Regions from separate parts of the Pseudoalteromonas sp. TP27 genome, predicted to be linked through region 1. Evidence: predicted binding sites of a transcription regulator. Region 1 holds the regulator's gene; each other region holds the start of a gene.
What was found. The regulator sigma-54, encoded in region 1, starts transcription at its own class of promoters, with help from an activator protein. The targets are predictions, from matches to a motif close to GTTGGCACGNNNNTNGNNT.

Region 1 (3,119 bases):
TGTTTGATCGTCGCTGTCTAAATAAAATAATGTAGGTTTTGCAAAATCAGGTAGGTATTCAAGAATATCGTTAAATTCTTCCTGCTCTTTAGGAATGTTTCGAACGTCAATGCTGACAGCAATTCTATCGTAGCTATCAGATACACTGCGCACTAATGAAGGCAGTAGGTTTACTGGAATATTATCTACGCAATAATAACCTAAATCTTCTACAACGCGTAAAGCAACCGATTTCCCAGAACCAGAACGGCCGCTTATGATAATTAATTCCATTTATCACCCTTTAATAAAACTACGATTGATCAACAATAACTTGGTAAAGTTCAGCATCTGATTTTGCACAGCGTAACTGCTTACAAAAATCTTTGTTATTGAGTCTATCAGCAATGGTAGCTAGAGTCTTTAAGTGCTGCTGGTTATCTCCATCTGGTACGATGAGTGCGACGAAAATATCAACAGGGCGGTTATCTATAGCATCAAAATTAATTGGCGTTTCGCTAACGAGCACTAAAGCCAAAGGCTCTTCTGCACCGCTCATTCTTCCATGAGGAATCGCAATACCACGCCCTATACCTGTACTACCTAACTTCTCTCTGCTCATTAAAGCATTAAGAATGTCTTGTTGCGGTAGGTAGGGAAGTTTGTCATGAGCAAGTTCGCTAATAAACTCTAAAATTCTTTTTTTGCTATTAAAAAGGACCGCAGCTTTGCTGCAGTCCTGGCATATAAGTGAGCTTAATTTCATCATATTAGTGTCGAGCAAGCTTCTCTTTGTGTTTAATTACTTGGCGATCTAGCTTGTCGATCAACGAGTCAATGGCAGCATACATATCTTGATGTTCTGTAGAGGCAAAGAGTTCGGCGCCACTTACATGTATTGTCGCTTCTGCTTTTTGGTTTAGTTTTTCTACATCAAGAATGACATGAACATTATTAATATGATCAGAGTGTCTTTCTAGCTTCGCAAATTTAGTACTAATGTAGTCCCTTAGCGAATCGGTTAATTCTACGTGACGACCAGTTAAGTTTAGTTGCATAAGCATTACCCTCTTAGTTTAGCGTCTTAAATCAAACTTTTACGTTGATTTGACGGTGGAATAGCCAGAGATTCGCGATATTTTGCGATTGTACGTCTCGCTACTTTAATTCCTTGCTCAGCCAATATATCCGCTATTTTACTATCACTCAATGGTTTTGCTGAGTTTTCTGCTGCGATTAATTTTCTGATGAGCGCACGTATTGCTGTAGAAGAACATTCACCCCCATTTTCGGTGCTTACATGGCTTGAGAAAAAGTATTTAAGCTCAAATATGCCACGAGGTGTGTGCATATATTTTTGAGTTGTTACGCGCGAAATTGTTGATTCGTGCATTTCTACCATTTCAGCAACATCATTTAAAACCATCGGTTTCATAGCCTCAGGGCCGTGTTCAAAAAAGCCTTGTTGCTGCTTAACAATACAATTAGTTACTTTTAATAGTGTGTCATTTCTACTTTCTAAGCTTTTAATAAACCATTTAGCTTCTTGTAAATGTGAGCGAATAAACTGGCTATCACCACTTGATTTTACAGTGCGAGACATTGCCGCATATTGGCTATTAACACGAATTTTAGGCATGCTATCTGGGTTTAATTCAACAACCCAGCGGCCTTTAATTTTTTTAACTGACACATCAGGAATAACATACTCAGACTCTTCTCTTACAATAGTATCTGCAGGCTTAGGGCTAAGAGTATGTATTAATGTCATTACTTCTTTAAGCTCTTCTTCTTTGAGCTTAGTCTTCTTCATTAATGTACGATAGTCACGAGCAGCTAATAAATCAATATGCTCGGTTAAAATCATTTTAGTTTCATTAATGTAAGGTGTTTCTTTATCAAACTGGTTAAGCTGAATACATAAACACTCTTGTAAACTACGTGCAGCAATACCTACAGGATCAAACAGTTGGATGCGCTTTAATACAGCTTCAATTTCATCAAGTTCAACTTCGTTATCTTCTTCGTTTTCTTGATTAAAGCTTTCTAAAATCTCTTCGCAGCTTAGTGTTAAAATACCTGAATCATCAACGGCTTCTACGATAGCAATAGCAATAGCTTCATCGGTAGGACTAAATGGCGTTAATTGTAACTGCCACATTAAGTACTCGTGGAGCGTCTCTGTTGAGGCGCCTTGGTAGATTGACTCGTCTTCAGGCATTGGACCTGATGATGCTGCAGGAGCAGCACTCATGTACTCATCCCAGCTAACATCCATAGCCATGTCGTCACTTAGCGTGTCTTTTGCAAGTGCTTCACCACTATCTTGTTCGTATTCGCTTGGAGCATCGTCGGCCGATGCGCTAACAGTTATGTCATCGGTATCTGCTTTTTGCTCGTTTTTACCAGCAGCGTCTTCGGAATAGTCTGGTTCTTCAACCTCTAATAGCGGGTTGCTGTCGAGAGCTTCTTGTATTTCTTGCTGGAGATCCAATGTACTGAGTTGCAACAAACGAATAGCTTGTTGCAGCTGTGGAGTCATTGTAAGTTGCTGGCCCATGCGCAGCTGTAGTGATTGCCTCATGTATCTCTAACAATCCTTTTATGTTGTTATAATTAATACTAGCAGATGCTTAAAGACATGGCGTAAATGTTACAGCCTAAATTGCTCGCCTAAGTAAACATCGCGTACTGTTTTATCATTTAATACGTGTTCTGGAGTACCTGATGCAATCAGCTCCCCATGAGAAACAATGTAGGCTTTTTCACAAACATCAAGGGTTTCTCTTACGTTATGATCGGTAATTAATACACCAATCCCACGATTTTTGAGATGTTCTATTATTTTCTTTATATCTAATACCGAAATCGGGTCAACACCTGCAAATGGTTCATCCAATAATATAAATTTAGGATCGGCTGCCAGCGCACGTGCTATTTCCACGCGGCGACGTTCGCCACCCGACAATGCCATACCTTGGCTATCACGAATGTGTTGTATGCTAAATTCATCTAATAATTTATCGAGCGTGTCTTCTCGGGCTTGCTTATTTAACTCTTTGCGTGTTTCTAAAATTGCCATTAAGTTTTGATAAACAGTCAGTTTTCTAAAAATTGAAGACTCTTGTGGTAAGTAGCCA
Region 2 (3,119 bases), on a different contig from region 1:
TGCTTGTCACTACCAAACACCTTTATTTTAACAATCAGTAAGCTAACTGCTTAAATAGTAATCTTTTATGCGGATATAAACATAAAATGTAAGATATTTTCTATGATATTCACTGCATTAAATTATAAAAACCTTCCTCCCACATCAGTCTTTTATATTTAACGCTCTACTTTTTAAGTAAAGCTAACATATATGTATAGGCATACAAGGCTATAAAAAATATGCTTGGGGCTACTGTAAGTGCCAAATTAGGTGTCTGATTAATTACATTCACCAGAATTACTAAGCTCGATTGAACAATAATCGGAATTATAGGCGCAAAAAGCACTCCAGCTATTTTTTTGTTGTTTAAATATGAGGCGCTGGAGTTAATTGCATTATTAAAGCTTTGTCGTATTGCTACGTTTTGTGGTGTTTTAGAATGAAACATACAAATAATAGGAGTTACAAACGCAAGCGTTACATAACTTGACTTATACTTGTTGACGACCTTTTCTAAAATAAAAAACGAATGACACAACACCTGACATTATAAGTCGGATATTCAATTAACTACCTCAATATGTGTAAAAACTTGGTTTAGAAGTGATGGTAATATTGTCACTAAATAATAGAGTAATTAATCACGTATTGTAGATATATAAACAAACTAATGTTGAATATTTCCTAAATGGCATCAAACCAAAACCAGAGCGCTACAGCTAGTTGGAAAGCTTGTTAGTAAACAATGGGTGTAGTTGAGGGAATGTTGGGAGTGAGTTACAAGAAATAAATCACCTAGTTTAAGTAAATTAAAAATTAGATTTTGATAAAAAATATTTACTTTAAAAACTGATATTGTGAGCCGATCAGTACTGAAGTATTAAGCTAAACCTCTGTAGTCGGCTTACACAATATATAATCTTGTCATTATTTTTTCGCAATAATGTAGATTGCATGTATTAACCCTGGGAAATAACCTAGCAGTGTTAATAAAATATTTAACCAAAAATGCATACCTAAGCCAACTTGCAAAAATACACCCACTGGCGGTAATAAAACCGAAAATATTATACGGATAATATCCATGACTAAACTCCATTTAAATTAAGCATTAGAAAGGGGTAAAGCCCAGCTTTACTGGGCCTTAACTATAACTGTGTTATTCAGCAACAATAGATAACTTATCAACTACGTCACGAACATCTTCAGCATTTTTAGCAATTTTAACTGCTAGCTGCTTTTCAGCTTCAGACTCTACTGAGCCATTAAGAGTCACTATACCGTTATCGGTATCAACATCGATGTCTGTACCACCAACTTCTGAATCAAACAGGAAGCGAGTTGTAATTACAGTGGTGATTTTAGCGTCCGTTAGGTCGTTATCATCATCGTCCATCATGTCTTTGTTTCTATCTTTTGTGTCCATGCTTTTAACAACGGTAAGGCTGTTTTCAACATCAGATACGCCATCTAGGCTAAGTACAAGTTCTTCTGCTAGCTCTTTATCAAGCTCGCTATTAACTTTACCTGTAAGTACTACCTTGCCATTTTTTACATCAGTGTTAATGTCAAAGTTGTTTAGATTAGTGTTCATAAGAAGAACTGTTTCTGCCTTACCATCAATCCAAGCATCTTTACTTTCGTTTTCCCAGCTGTTTGCTTGGGCACCCATAGCCGTAGTACCAAGAACTAAAGCTGCGATAATAGATTTGTTAAATGTTTTCATAATCTTTCTCCTTTTGATTAAAGACACTTTAACTTATGCGAGCTTTAGGCCAAGTTTACTTATCCTTGAAATTCAATAGCTTGGGTGGTTTTTATGATAAAGCTTTAACTATAGCTGTGTAACTATTTACAGGCTACTCGGTAAAACTTTCTCAAATAGTGAAAATAGCTAGATAATTGCTCTTTTGGTTAATCTATCGTTAATATAACAAAGAAAAAAACACCATTAAAAAATAACCAATTGATAATTAAAGTAATTATATTTGGTACGCGGTTTGCAATTAAACATTAAGATAAGTATCAATAGTAAATATAATAAGGAATATCTCATGTCTGTAAAAGTTGAAGACCGTCCAATAGAGCAAGTACGCGAACAGGTGATTGATCAATTAATTTATAATTACAGTCATGGGGTTATTTCAGTTGATGCATTTGAGAGACGTTTAGATGACGCGATGGATGCATCTAACAACGAAGCTCTTTTAGCCTTAGTAGAGGATTTAACACTTAATACAGACCAGCAATATAAAGCAGAAAAACAGTCGCAATTTTCTCCACACTATAGTGCACAACAAAACAGTGATGATGACTTTACACTACGCAGTATTTTAGGCTCTAACGAGCGCAGCGGGCAGTGGGTCGTGCCAAAAAACATTTACCTCAGTAATTTTATGGGATCGGTGGTGCTAGATTTTACCGATGCCATTTTTGCGCATCAAAATGTAACTATTCACGTTAACTGTATTTTTGGTAGCGATGAAATATATGTACCAGAGCATGTAAACGTAGTGTCCAAAATGTTTTGTATATTAAGCAGCCTTGAAAATAAATCGGTATCACTTAACAAGCGCCAAGGCCCGACTATTCATATTGAAGGAAAGGCAGTAATGGGCTCTGTCGAAATAAAAATAAAACGGACTATTAAAGAAAAGTTTATGAGTTTTGCTAATGAGCTAAAAACACAATTGGGCGCTGGAAATAATCGTTCATAAAGCTTACTTAAGCACCGCTCTTTGCGGTGCTTAACCTGTTATAAATCGTTATTTCGCTCGCTTGGTATATCACTTAAATACTCTACAAATTCCACCTCAAACCCGGCGGGATCAATAAAGTAAACATTTTTTCTAAACGGGTTCTCACTACCTTGCTTACTTATCCCAAAACCCGCTTTATTTAAGCGTATCACTACCTCATTTAAGTTATTAGTCACATAAGCAAAGTGTGCAAAACCAACTTGATGGCCCGATAGGTTTCTGTTTTCACCTTCACCATGGTCGCTTATCGCAATGTAATGCGTGTCATCTCCAAAGTGTACCCAGCGTCTTGGTTTTCCGTGCCAATCGCCTCTACCCTCACTTCTGACTGACCAATGCGGAAATACAGCTTGGTAAAATGTAAGCATACTATCTATA
Region 3 (3,119 bases), on a different contig from region 1:
GATTAGTTTTCGACTACTAGCGACGATTTTTTTTGTATGCGCGTTAATTACACGTGTATTTACAACAACAGCATCACTGCGATAAATTAATGTACCCGCTAATACATGGCTCGCCATTTGCTCTTCGCTAAGCTTTTCAATATCGCGCGAAAAAGCAAAATCACCACGGCTATTTACATCTATTGTTTGGGTTGTTTTAAAATCAACCACGCCATAACCAAACTTTTGTAACTGATGAATTAACGTTTCTGAAATTTGATTACCCAATTGATTACTTTTAGTAAGCGATGAATCAAGATCGACCAAGGTAGTAACGGCAATATTAATATTGGTGTCGGTATCACTTTCAAATTCAAGCGTATCAACCAAATCAAGTGCCATTTGCTCTACATAATTAACAAGCGTTTTATGGTGCTTAAGTGGTGTAAATTGCTGAGACGAGTCGTATTCACTTTGTGATTGTATTACTTGAGTGTTATAAACAGCATTAAGCTCATTATAACTACCGTTCACAGTGTAGTCGGTTCGCGAATCAGTATCTTCGTTATGCTCATTATTTTGTATCATTGAGCAGCCTGTTAATCCAATGAAAGTAATAAATCCAACGGTAGCATTTAGTTTATACGACATAATTAGCCTCACTTGCTCGCTTGTTTCAGCATTATTCCATCAGTGCGGTAATTACTATTAAGTGCATCAACAACTGACTGTGGGATAAAACCTTGTGCAGTGCCTACTACGGCTTTGCTTTGCAGTCCAATAATACGTGCGTTTACAAGAACTCCTCCTTGACTACTTACTAATGTGCCAGCGAGTACGTATTTAAAGTTTTGATCTTGGTTAAGCTCTAAATAATCTCGACTAAATACAAAGTCTCCTTCAGGTGTAACACGCATGTAGTCGGTTGTTTTAAAGTCAACAACAGGTATGCCAAAATTATGTAGCTCGTGCATGAAACTTTCAGCTATTTGATTTCCCAGTAAACTACTATCACTGTAGTCATCATCTAAAAATACAAAGCTTGAAACGGCTAATGGGGTTTTTGCGTTTACATATTGTAGGTTCTCAACCATGTCTTGCATTATTCCGCGTACATAATGGTTGATGTTTTTTCGCATTGGTGGAGTTGATTTTGCACGACTATTTTGTAAAACTAGCTTCGATTGAAATAAATTATCATTCGATACTGGTTCTGCAACACTGCGTTGATAGTTTGTCGATTGTGCTGTTTGGTTATCACTTCGAACCGAGGCTTCATTTGCACCTGTATTCATACCGTTTAGTATATGCGAACAGCCAAAGCCCAAAGGTAAGCAGAGGGTAATTAATAGATTTCTCATTTTGTGCTCCTGGTTAATATTCGCTGCGGTATAAATAACCGTCGCGTTGCTGTATTTTTTCATTAGCCCACATTACATTAATTGGGATCTCTGTACTGCCTGCAGACAAGATTTGTTTATTGTTAATATTTATCAAGCGTGCATTTACAATATAAGCGTGTTGCTGACGGGTTACCGTACCAGTAATAATCAAGTCAATATTCTGACGATCGCGCAATTTATTTAAATCACGACTAAGTATACTGTCGGCATTTTCTAATAAGTTTAAGTTATTCCCCAGTCTATACTCAACAATGTTATAGCCCAAAAGAGTCATTTGAGTTAAGAGGCTTTCTTGTATTTGTTGGCTTAAACCGGCACCTTGCTCTGACATTAGTTTTGAGTCGATCTTATCTGCAAGAAAAAAACTACTTACACCAATGCGCGCATTTCTGCTGAGCGGCCTTTGAAGGCTATTAAGCTGGGCTGTTAAATTATTAACGTAGTCGTTTACTGTATAAGGTGCCATAGCTGCTTTAGGAGCATTAGTACTGATACTCGGCTCTGGCTGAGGTATTAAACTACAAGCCGCTAGATTTACAAATAATATGGGCAATAACAGGCGCATAGTTGCCATCCTCTTTAAAATATACAAGGGTTAAAGCAATAATTATGCCTAAAGGACGCTAACTGTAAGGTTATTGAACGTAATAGCTAACAGCTTATGCTACTTGCTACTTTATTAGAGCTAAATAGTCACTTTTTACATCCATTTATGTTGATATAAATACCTAACTTTAATCGATAAAAAGTTATGCTATTAATCCTTACGGTTTCTACATTTATCTAAGTGGATGAGTGTAATGGCATAATTCTTTGATGTTTTCTCTTTTAATTCGACTGTTTTATTTTGCAATGTATTTTTAAGGCGATAATTTGCAAAGTAAATAATGCAGAGTGGTTTTTTAATATGCTTTTGTTATTGTCCATAGCATCATTAACACGACGATTCTGAACCTTATTTAATCATTTTAAATTTTGGCTCATTGCATTAATTTACTTTCAGGCTTAGGTGGCTATTCTATTTTGTTAAGAGCTTTGAAACTTGTCTGCAGAAATTTCCTGCTAGCCTAAATCAGACTTTTAATAAGAATAAATTGCGCAGTTATGTGATTCGTTTTAATTTTTTGAGATGAATTACATACTAATAAAATAAGTACAGCAGCTAGCACCATCGATTTTAAAATTATTACCTTCCCTCAAATGACGTTATTTTAGGAGTTTATATATCCCCCTCTAAACGTATTGAATTATGAAGGTCGTATATTAAGGATAAACAGATTTTAAGCTTACTTTTGTTTTAACTACAGCTTTACAGGCTTATCGGTGTAGTTACTATACAATCGAGTTTATACAGCTTGAATACGCCACAGTCTGCTTTGGCATTTTTAAAATTTTTATAAGAGCCAAGCTTTAACCTGTAAAAAATTTTGCCGTTTATTTTTACGGTTTCTACATTAGTCAATATTTTATCTCTAAACAACGGCGCAGCTTTAGTATTTAGCTCTTGCCATGCTTTAATCACTCTTTGCTCTGAGTCAACCGAAGCTACTTGCAAAGCAAATACATGTTTAGGTGTATTTAATTTTACCGCTTGTTTTTTATTACTGTAATTTTGTTTAACTTGTTGGCGTGATTTAACATTACGTGTGTTTCGTGGTGAGCGTACAGACTTGCTGCTATACCCTTGATTAGACTGCGCAATAGCTTTGCTGTTTATAATATCAATATGATTTACGA
Region 4 (3,119 bases), on a different contig from region 1:
CATAAAATGCGTTAAAGCCATGTTTTGCTAGGTATTCAAACGTTGCTGCAAGTTTAGGGTTTTTAAAATGTTGACCTGCTTGCAAGGGCTTGCCATTGGGTATGTAGAGGCTTTTAAACGCCTCATTGGTATTGTTAGCAGTGGCTAGTTTTTCGCAGCCTGCTTGCAAGCTTTTTGTAACTGTAAAGCCCTCGCGCGCAAGCTCAATAGCGGGTGCTAAAATTTGTGACAGTGGTAGTGCTGCGTGCTCATCTAGTTCAAGCGCCTTTTGCCAACCGCGAATTGTACCCGCTTGAGTCAGTGCGCTTAACCCGCCGCGCTCTGGTATTTGCGCGAGCGAGTTATAGGGCGTTGTATTAGTTGCTGCACGGCCGCAGGCGTCAATAGCGGTAGGCGTTTTTTGGTTTGGGTTATCGATAAGCCAAAAGCTGTCGCCACCAATTGAGTTCATATGTGGATATACAACGCTAATAGCAGCGGCAGCCGCTACCATAGCCTCGGTAGCTGTACCGCCTTGTTTTAGTATATTTATACCCGCTTCAGTGGCCGAAAAATGAGACGCGGTAAATGCAATGTTGTGTGTGGTCATGCCGGTGTGTCCTGTTTAAAGTGTGCAGCTAGGTGCTTAACGCAAGCAAGTAGGCTTTTATCGTTACCGTGGCTCATCATTAATGAAAAACCATACGGATGATCATTTGCTAAATCAGCCAGCGGTAAATGCACTTGCGCTGAGCCACTAAGCCCTGCAATTGCCGAAAGCGTAATAATTTGCATGCGTAAGGCGCTTGTGTCGGCGCCTAATTTAGGTGCGGTTGTGGGGGTGGTTGGCAAAAATAAACAGCTGTTTGTATTTAGGTTTTTAGCTATTAGTGTTTGCCATTGGGTTTGTACTTTTAGTGCTTCTTGTTCTTCTTGAACAGTTAGGGCAAGCGCCATATTAAAACGTGCCGCAATTGCTGGAGCAAACTGGGGAAGTTGCCCCGGCAATTGAAGCCAGTCTTTATGCGTTTTTGCGATTGCTCGCCCTTGCAGTACTCTAAAACTATCAGCAAGTTCATTTAATAAGCTGCTGTTAGGTAGTTCAAATTCTTTATGGTGCTTAAAATTAGGCTTGGTTTTTTCAAGCAATTGTTTAAGTGGGGCTTGTAAAACAGGGTCAACGAGTTCAAATAACGGCTCGCAAATAACTAAGGTATCAACGTTATTAATAGCTTGATTTGGTAGCAGTACATTACCTACATCGCTTAATAGCTCGGCGCTTTGGGTAAGCCAACCTATGGTATCAAAAGGCGGAGCCAACGGTATTAGGCCGTCTTTTTCAATCACGTTATGGCTTGGCCTTATGCCATATAAACCACAATAGCTGGCGGGTATTCTAATTGAGCCGCCGGTGTCGGTGCCTAAGCCAATATCAGCTAAGTTAGCAGCAACTGCAGCAGCAGACCCCATACTCGAACCACCGCAAGCATGCCCTTTTAATTTAGGATTTTGCGCAGCGCCATAATGTATATTATTACCCTCTAAGCTATAAGCCAGCTCGTCAGTATGGGTAAAGCCTATAAAGTTACAACCAGCGGTCATGAGCTTATTAACCGAGCTTGCCGTATTTTGAGCCGGTTTAGCTGTTTTAAACCAGTGTGGGTTGCCTGCGCTGTTACGCTCGCCCTTTACTGCAAATACATCTTTTACAGCTAAGCGATTGTTTGCAAGCACTCCAGAGTGGTTTGTTTGCCACAGGGTAGGACCGTGATTGCAAAATATACCTTTGTTGTTTTTTTTATCACTCATTTGCAGCTCATTATTATAAAACTGACCAAGTACTTACTTATTAAGTTAAGAGTGATTAAAAAGCGGGCTGGTTATTATTATTATGAATACCAATTTTATTAAAAACATGATCATTTTATCGGATTAAATAGCGCACTCACTGCGTCATTTTCTTCGCGTTATAATAGATCACTAATTTAATGCAATTGCTAAAGCTCCGCTTTTTAATCGGTAGTTTTGATTTTATAGTGCTTAGACTAAGCAAGAGGAATGCCATAAATTAAAATCCTGTCCAACTGGTCAGGATTTAGTGGGTTGTATGAGATTTGTAAGTGTGGGCTATAAAAATAGTGAGATTAAAATGAGCTAAAACAAACCAATTTGGTGCGCAGATGCACCAAGTTGGTCTTTATTTATATGGTTTTGAGTGCTAAATAAGGGGCGTTTTACTGATGATTAAACCGTTAATATCGGCGTAAACCCAATCGTTAGGTTCAATAGTAGTGCTAAGCATAGTAACTGCTTGGTTTTTATCACCAAAGCCGCGCTTTAAGGTACTACGCGGTGTAGAGCCTAGCGCCATTACAGGTAAGTTCATCGTGGCGAGTATTTCTATATCTCGGCAACAGCCATTTATTATTACGCCTTCCCAGCCATTATTTAGGGCACGCTCAGCCATAATATCGCCTATAAATGCAAAGCGTTTGCTCGCAAACCCGTTTATAACCAATACTTTACCTTCACCATTTTCATGCAATATATCGGCGGCAAAAGAGTTGTCTTCTGGGCAGGTAACGGTAACTACTTTGCCATAAAACGTGGTTTTTTTACCAAAGTGGTAAAGGCCGCTGTCTGCTACTTGCACGTTATCACGATGATCGTCAAATAAATCGGGTGTAGTAAAGGATGTCATGGGTTAAGTCTCACTTTGCTCAGGTATTTTAAGACCAATACCTTTTAAAATTATGTGGGCAATTGATTGCGTAATTTGTGCCACATCGGTTTCGTCGTACTCTAATTTGTTCATTACGAGTAAAACTTCAGCCTGAAAGTCGGCGTAATATTGCGTGGTAGACCAAATAGTAAAAAGCAAATGGTAGGGATCAACCTTATCCATTTTATCAGCGTCCATCCATGCTTGAAGTACATCAACCTTTTGTTTAACCCAAGGGCGGGTATTGGTTCTAAAGTAGTTTTGTAAATAGGGTGCACCGCGCAGTATTTCACTGGCAAATAAGCGAGATTGCATTGGCTGATTTACGGCCAGTATTACTTTGCTTTTAATATAGTTATAAAGCACGGTAGCTGGATCGTCGTTAATTGTGACGTTATCGAGCCCTAAGTTCCAATTA

Region 2: the regulator sigma-54 is predicted to act here: its motif matches at 1,970-1,988, upstream of PX700_RS04190 (LiaF domain-containing protein).
Region 3: the regulator sigma-54 is predicted to act here: its motif matches at 1,981-1,999, upstream of PX700_RS08230 (FlgO family outer membrane protein).
Region 4: the regulator sigma-54 is predicted to act here: its motif matches at 2,027-2,045, upstream of PX700_RS20855 (amidase family protein).

The regions. Positions count from the first base shown of each region.
Region 1 covers NZ_JARDAK010000012.1:33,977-37,095, forward strand. The annotation lists gene rapZ (RNase adapter RapZ) at 1-273, opposite strand, end outside; gene ptsN (PTS IIA-like nitrogen regulatory protein PtsN) at 293-745, opposite strand; gene hpf (ribosome hibernation promoting factor) at 750-1,037, opposite strand; gene PX700_RS14125 (RNA polymerase factor sigma-54) at 1,064-2,563, opposite strand; gene lptB (LPS export ABC transporter ATP-binding protein) at 2,633-3,119, opposite strand, start outside.
Region 2 covers NZ_JARDAK010000002.1:408,146-411,264, forward strand. The annotation lists gene PX700_RS04180 (YqaE/Pmp3 family membrane protein) at 910-1,068, opposite strand; gene PX700_RS04185 (BON domain-containing protein) at 1,142-1,708, opposite strand; gene PX700_RS04190 (LiaF domain-containing protein) at 2,037-2,699, shown strand; gene PX700_RS04195 (VOC family protein) at 2,738-3,119, opposite strand, start outside.
Region 3 covers NZ_JARDAK010000005.1:112,159-115,277, reverse strand. The annotation lists gene PX700_RS08240 (FlgO family outer membrane protein) at 1-630, opposite strand, end outside; gene PX700_RS08235 (FlgO family outer membrane protein) at 639-1,340, opposite strand; gene PX700_RS08230 (FlgO family outer membrane protein) at 1,354-1,947, opposite strand; partial or broken gene PX700_RS08225 (SPOR domain-containing protein) at 2,684-3,119, opposite strand, start outside.
Region 4 covers NZ_JARDAK010000034.1:7,606-10,724, forward strand. The annotation lists gene PX700_RS20850 (gamma-glutamyltransferase family protein) at 1-589, opposite strand, end outside; gene PX700_RS20855 (amidase family protein) at 586-1,788, opposite strand; gene PX700_RS20860 (putative 4-hydroxy-4-methyl-2-oxoglutarate aldolase) at 2,198-2,680, opposite strand; gene PX700_RS20865 (TetR/AcrR family transcriptional regulator) at 2,684-3,119, opposite strand, start outside.